2 regions of the Serratia sp. C2(1) genome follow, and region 1 is predicted to be linked to the other one. Evidence: predicted binding sites of a transcription regulator. Region 1 holds the regulator's gene; the other holds the start of a gene.
The links. Region 1 encodes ArgR, which controls arginine synthesis, uptake and breakdown. Its sites were predicted from a motif close to ANTGAATAAAAATACANT; they were not measured.

Region 1 (3,402 bases):
TCATCCACACTGGCAAACGCGCTATCTCGGCCCTGGCCAAAAGGGGAATGGCTGATTGCCGAAGCTCTGGATGTCCATCCTGCAGAAATCTGGCCAAGCCGCTATTTCGATCCGCAAACCAACGATCTGCTAAATCGAAAAGCCCGTATCAGGTCGTGATTCGGGCATAAAAAAACCGCCGGTACGATGTCCGGCGGCTTGTGCATATTCATGCGTTCTGGGTTGATCAGTTATTGATAAACTTTTCACCCAGTTCGATATCTTTATGCAGAACATCCAGCATCTCTTCCAACGCTTTCTGCTCGAACGCGCTCAGAGTACCGATGTCTTTACGTTCTTCTACGCCGTTTTTGCCCAGCACCAGCGGTTGTGCGAAGAAGCGGGCATATTTGCCGTCGCCTTCCACATAAGCACATTCCACCACGCCTTTTTCACCTTGCAGTGCACGCACCAGAGACAGGCCGAAACGTGCCGCCGCCTGGCCCATTGACAGAGTTGCGGACCCGCCACCGGCTTTGGCTTCAACCACTTCAGTACCCGCATTTTGGATACGCTTGGTCAGATCCGCCACTTCCTGCTCGGTAAAGCTCACGCCAGGGATCTGCGACAACAGGGGAAGAATGGTCACGCCAGAGTGCCCGCCGATAACCGGCACGTTCAGCTCTTCCGGTTGTTTGCCTTTCAGCTCAGCCACGAAGGTGTTGGAACGGATGATATCCAGCGAGGTCACGCCGAACAGTTTGTTTTTGTCATAAACACCGGCTTTCTTCAGCACTTCTGCGGCGATTGCCACGGTGGTGTTTACCGGGTTGGTGATAATGCCGATGCAGGCTTTCGGGCAGGTTGTTGCCACTTGCTGGATCAGATTACGCACGATACCTGCGTTGACATTGAACAGATCTGAACGATCCATGCCAGGTTTACGCGCAACGCCGGCTGAAATCAGCACTACGTCTGCGCCGTGCAAAGCTGGAGTAGCGTCTTCGCCGCTGAAGCCTTTGATTTTAACTGCGGTAGGGATGTGGCTTAAGTCGACGGCAACGCCTGGGGTAACGGGGGCAATGTCGTAGAGAGAGAGTTCAGAACCTGAAGGAAGCTGGGTTTTGAGTAGAAGGGCGAGGGCCTGGCCGATACCGCCAGCAGCACCGAGAACTGCAACTTTCATCCTATACTCCTTTATTATCTTAAATATATATAGCGCCGTGAATACGTTAGTTACGGACCTTAAATTATTACACCTTTAAAAACAATCTCTTAACAGTCTGTTTGAGAGCTGGCGCAATAAAACTGCCGATGCCACGCTCATTTTAGATTAAATGGCTTACACATTAAGGGCATAGCGCACATTAATCAAAAATAGTGCGAGGTTATTCACAAGCAAGTTAACCGGCGGTTACATTACACCCTTACATAACATCAGAACAACATCATTTTAATAACATTTTCTTTACCGCCGCGGGCCGCTTTTTCGGTCACTGAAAGGGCATATTCATGGGGTACGGATTTTGTTAAAATGCCGCCCTTTCCTCATTGTCCGGGCATTATTGTTTTTTTCGGGCGTCCTTTTATTGCATAAAAATTCATTTATATGCATAATAATCACTTCTATTGTCAACATTCCACGGTGCAAAATGCGTAATCCCGCAAAGCAGGAAGATCTGATCAAAGCGTTTAAAGCGTTATTGAAAGAAGAAAAATTCAGTTCTCAAGGCGAGATCGTTTTGGCGCTGCAAGAAGAAGGCTTCGAAAACATCAACCAATCCAAAGTATCGCGCATGCTGACCAAGTTCGGCGCGGTGCGTACCCGCAATGCCAAAATGGAAATGGTGTATTGCCTTCCGGCCGAACTCGGCGTACCGACCACCACCAGCCCGCTGAAGAATCTGGTGCTGGATGTCGACCATAACGATGCCGTAGTGGTGATTCATACCAGCCCCGGTGCCGCGCAACTGATTGCCCGCCTGCTGGATTCGCTGGGCAAATCCGAGGGCATTCTCGGCACCATCGCCGGTGACGACACCATTTTTATTACCCCGGCCAGCAGCTTTACCGCTCGCCAGTTGTACGAAGCCATCCTGTCGTTATTCGAACAAGAGCTATGATGCACCACGCTAACAAAATGCGGCTGACGGTCGTGTTTTGTTAGCGCTTCTTTAACTCTGCCTTACCTTTTCCTTCACCCTGCCACGTTTAAAACCTGATTTCCGCTTTGCTAAAGCACATTCCAATGACATTTATACATAGCTAGTGATAGCTACTGCATTCTTCCGCACGTTTGGTCAAAAACGCTTACCTGATTGAAATTACATAAATTTAACATCGAAAGATCGTTTTATGAGCGATTTTTATTCCATAAGGTTATTAAAGATAAGAATCATCATAATAAAGTTTCACAAGAAACTGTTAGCGAACTATTAATTTTTAGAGTTACTAGATGTATACTCATTTCCGTGACGTAAATCACAGTTCATTGGAACTGATAAAAGAATACGATAAGGTGAAATCATGAAAATTAAAGCTACAGTTGCAACTCTCAGCCTCCTGTCTGTGCTTTCCTTTGGCGCATTTGCAGCACAATCCGTTGATGCAGATCAAGCAGCCAAACTGCAGTCCGCAGGCACCATTACCGTCAGCGGCGTAGCCGGTGCCCCTTCAGATATCCGTCAGGCGCTGTCTGAAAAAGCCGATGCCCGTGGCGCGACCGCTTACCGTGTGATCGAAGCGCGCAATGAAGGCAACTACCACGCCACGGCTGAAATTTATAAATAAGACCCCGGCATTACCCGGCAACGGGCAATTCCTCTCTGGAAACCAGCATTGCCGATAACAGCTTTCAAGAATAATAAACGCTGTAAAGCCCTTCCTGGCTGTTATCGCTACAGGACACACGATCATGAACATGAAAGCTACCCTCGCGGCAATTAGCCTGATGTCAGCCCTTTCGTTCGGCGCTTCAGCCGCTACGTTGATCACCAATGACCAGGCCGCGGATCTTCAGTCTGTCGGCACCATTACCGCCAGTGGCGTCACAGGTGCACCTTCGGATATTCGTCAGGCGCTGTCCGACAAAGCCGATAAACAAGGCGCTAAAGCGTACCGCGTGATCGAAGCCTACGAAAACGGCAACTGGCACGCGACTGCCGAAATCTACAAATAACAATTCAGAGAACGCGATTGCCGAACTGATTACCCTCGTCACTGCCACTGCCGAGTTCTGTCGTAAACGCGAATTCTCTGAAGATTATCGTCGTCCTATCCGACGAACCCCGTTGCCCTCGCTCGCGAGGGCTTTTTTATGGGCGAAAAAAAGGGCCGCTAGGGCCCTTCATCGAATTGTTATTGTCGATCAGTAGGTTACTTTCGGCTCTGGCTTATTGGCCAATGCCTCCAGCAGCCGATCGT
Region 2 (3,402 bases), on a different contig from region 1:
CTTCGGCGGTGATGCCGATAGAACTGATCACCGGCAGGTAGCCGGCGCCCAGCAGGGTATTGAGCAGCACCGGTGAACCCGGTTGCGCATTGCCTACGTGGCCCAGCGCCGGATCGAGTTGGGTCACGGAAACGCTGCCGCCGTCCGCCAGGCTCAGGCCCACCGCATTGATCCGGTGCTTGATGGCCCACGCCAGCAGGGTCTTGTTGGCAGTACCGGCCAGCGCGCCGGTAATGATGTCGATCTGGTCAGCAGGGGTCACCCGCAGGCCGTTTTTCTTCACCACCGGCAGAGAAAGTTGTTTCATCAGCTCATCCACCAGGCAACCGCCACCGTGAACGATAACCAGCGGGCGCTGATGCTGCTGACGGTAGCTGTCCAGGGCGGTGAATAAACGCTCCAGCGCTTCTTCACTGTCTAATAACACGCCACCTAACTTGATAATTAACGGATTCATCGCTGTTTACATCCCACGCTGGTTATTCATTAAAGTAATGACTGGGTTTCCGGGAACCCAAAACGGATATTCAGGCATTGCACCGCCTGAGCGGCCGCGCCTTTCAACAGGTTGTCTTCCGCCGCGACGGCGATCAGGTGTTCGCCCTGAACGGCAAAGCCGATATCGCAGAACGGCAGGCCCACCACCGCTTTCAACGCCGGCACGCCTTTGTCGTACAGCCGCACCAGCGGTTTGTCGTCGTAGGCGGCGTGATAGGCTGCAGCCACGTCCTGCTCGGTAACGCCGGCTTTCAGGCGGCAGGTGATGGTTTCGAGAATACCACGCGGGAAGTTACCCAAATGTGGCGTGAAGATGACCGGCGTGCCCAGGTGCGCAACGATTTCCGGGTGATGACGGTGGTTGAAGATGCCGTACGGCTGCAAGCTCACTTCGCAGAAGCTGGTGGTCACGCTGGCTTTGCGGCCCGCGCCGCTGACGCCGCTGGTGGCGTTGATGACCGGCCATTGGTCAGGATTCAACAGCTGTTGTTCGATCAAGGGTTTCAGCGCCAACTGTGCCGCCGTTGGGTAGCAGCCCGGTACGGCGATCAGTTGCGCCTGTTTGATTTTTTCGCTCTGCCACTCCGCCAGGCCATACACCGCCTGCTCCAGCAGTTCGGGGTACTGATGTTCGAAACCGTAGTATTGGGTATAGAAACCGGCGTCTTTCACGCGGAACGCACCGGACAGATCGAACACCACGCAACCCGCCGCCAGGAACAAAGGCGCGATATCGTGGCTGACTTCGTGCGCCGTGGCCAGGAACACCACGTCGATGCCATCGGCGGCGGCAGCCACGTCAACCAGCGGTTGCAACGGCAGATCGACGATGCCTTTTAACTGGGGATGCAAATCAGAAAGCAATTTTCCTGCATCTGCACTTTGCGCTGAAACCGCTAATGCGGTTATGTTCATATGTGGGTGACGATTCAGGTAGGCCGTGAGCTCCGCTCCGGCGTAACCGCTGGCACCAACGATCAGCGTATTCAACATGTGGCCTTTCACCTTCTTGGCTTACGAGTGGTCGTATTCGACTCAGGTAACCGGGCTCACCAGCGTTGTTTCGCCGTTCACCCACGTGGTCGAGCGTTGATGTTTTTATAATCATCCGGGAATCGGGTTCCCTTACGCTCTAGCTTACTGTATTTTTATTCAAAATAAATGCATGAATATTGATACTACCCTAACCAAAGGCTGTCAACAGTGAAGATGAAATTACCTCCATTTATTGAGCTGTACCGGGCGTTGATCGCCACTCCGTCGATCAGCGCCACCGATGGCGCCCTCGATCAAAGTAATGAAGCGTTAATCAACTTGCTGGCCGGATGGTTTGCCGATTTGGGCTTCCGCGTCGACGTACAGCCGGTGCCCGATACCCGCAACAAATTCAACCTGCTCGCCAGCATTGGCGAAGGCAGCGGCGGCCTGCTTTTGGCGGGCCACACCGACACCGTCCCTTATGACGAAGGCCGCTGGACACGCGATCCCTTCACTCTGACCGAACACGACAATAAGCTGTACGGCCTGGGCACCGCGGACATGAAAGGCTTCTTTGCCTTTATTCTGGATGCCGTGCGCGACATCGATGCCGGCAAGCTGACCAAGCCGCTGTACATTCTGGCAACCGCAGATGAAGAAACGACGATGGCTGGCGCGCGTTATTTCGCCGCCTCGACAGCCATCCGCCCGGATTTCGCCATTATCGGCGAACCCACCTCACTGCAACCGGTGCGCGCGCACAAAGGGCATATGGCCAACGCCATCCGCATTGTCGGCCAGTCCGGACACTCGAGCGACCCGGCACGCGGCGTCAACGCCATCGATTTGATGCACGACACCATCGGCCGCCTGATGGAACTGCGCAAAACGCTGCAGGAGCGCTACAACAATCCGGCGTTCGCCGTGCCTTATCCGACGATGAACTTCGGCCATATCAGCGGCGGCGACGCGGCCAACCGCATTTGCGCCTGTTGTGAACTGCACCTGGATATTCGCCCGCTGCCGGGCATGACGCTCGACAATATCAACGAACTGATGCACCAGACGCTGGAGCCGATCAGCCAGCGCTGGCCGGGCCGCCTGAACATTGAGGAACTCCACGCCTCGGTCCCGGGCTACGAGTGCCCGACCGATCACCATATGGTGGCGGTGATTGAGCAACTGTTGGGCACCCGTACTCAGGTGGTCAACTACTGCACCGAAGCGCCGTTCGTCCAGCAGGTGTGCCCGACGCTGGTGCTTGGTCCAGGGTCAATCAACCAGGCGCATCAACCGGATGAATACATTGATACGGCGTTTATCGAGCCGACGCGCAAGCTGCTGGGCCAGTTGGTCGAGCACTTTTGCCATCAATAAACCAGACACAAGGTAGGGTTAATGATTTATCATTCCCCCTACCTCTTAAGAAGTATCAATACAATGAAATAAGCCAGACTGATAACCGGCGCGCCGTAATTAAATTTCAGAAAATGCGCCGATTTTGATGTTTTTTTGCTAAAAATAGTGTCAATTGACGATTGGACAGGAACGTGGCGAGATGAAACAGGCGCTCTTCGCCTGACACGTGAAATTTACTTACAAGATAAAAATCATCTACCCAATAGATTTCAAGTTGCAGCCAGGCGGCAAACGCGTGAGTCCCCGCGAGCTTGGATCAACCAAGTGACCGGGGCGAAAGTGTGAAGCCAACGCAGATGCGGCTTGAAAGATGCAGGGTAAATACAGAACTGGGCCAGGGGTTATATGAACGAACAATATTCGGCAATGCGAAGTAATGTCAGTATGCTCGGCAAATTGCTCGGCGATACCATCAAAGATGCGCTGGGCGAGCATATTCTCGATCGCGTTGAAACTATCCGTAAGCTTTCCAAATCTTCACGTGCCGGCAACGAGGCGCACCGTCAG

Region 2: the regulator ArgR is predicted to act here: its motif matches at 1,638-1,655, upstream of argC (N-acetyl-gamma-glutamyl-phosphate reductase).

The regions. Positions count from the first base shown of each region.
Region 1 is NZ_JAZFBA010000002.1:89,096-92,497, reverse strand. It holds gene V2S86_RS15970 (helix-turn-helix domain-containing protein) at 1-159, shown strand, start outside; gene mdh (malate dehydrogenase) at 227-1,165, opposite strand; gene argR (transcriptional regulator ArgR) at 1,632-2,102, shown strand; gene yhcN (peroxide/acid stress response protein YhcN) at 2,506-2,769, shown strand; gene yhcN (peroxide/acid stress response protein YhcN) at 2,894-3,157, shown strand; gene mpl (UDP-N-acetylmuramate:L-alanyl-gamma-D-glutamyl-meso-diaminopimelate ligase) at 3,347-3,402, opposite strand, start outside.
Region 2 is NZ_JAZFBA010000007.1:13,529-16,930, forward strand. It holds gene argB (acetylglutamate kinase) at 1-457, opposite strand, end outside; gene argC (N-acetyl-gamma-glutamyl-phosphate reductase) at 487-1,491, opposite strand; gene argE (acetylornithine deacetylase) at 1,708-2,853, shown strand; gene ppc (phosphoenolpyruvate carboxylase) at 3,241-3,402, shown strand, end outside.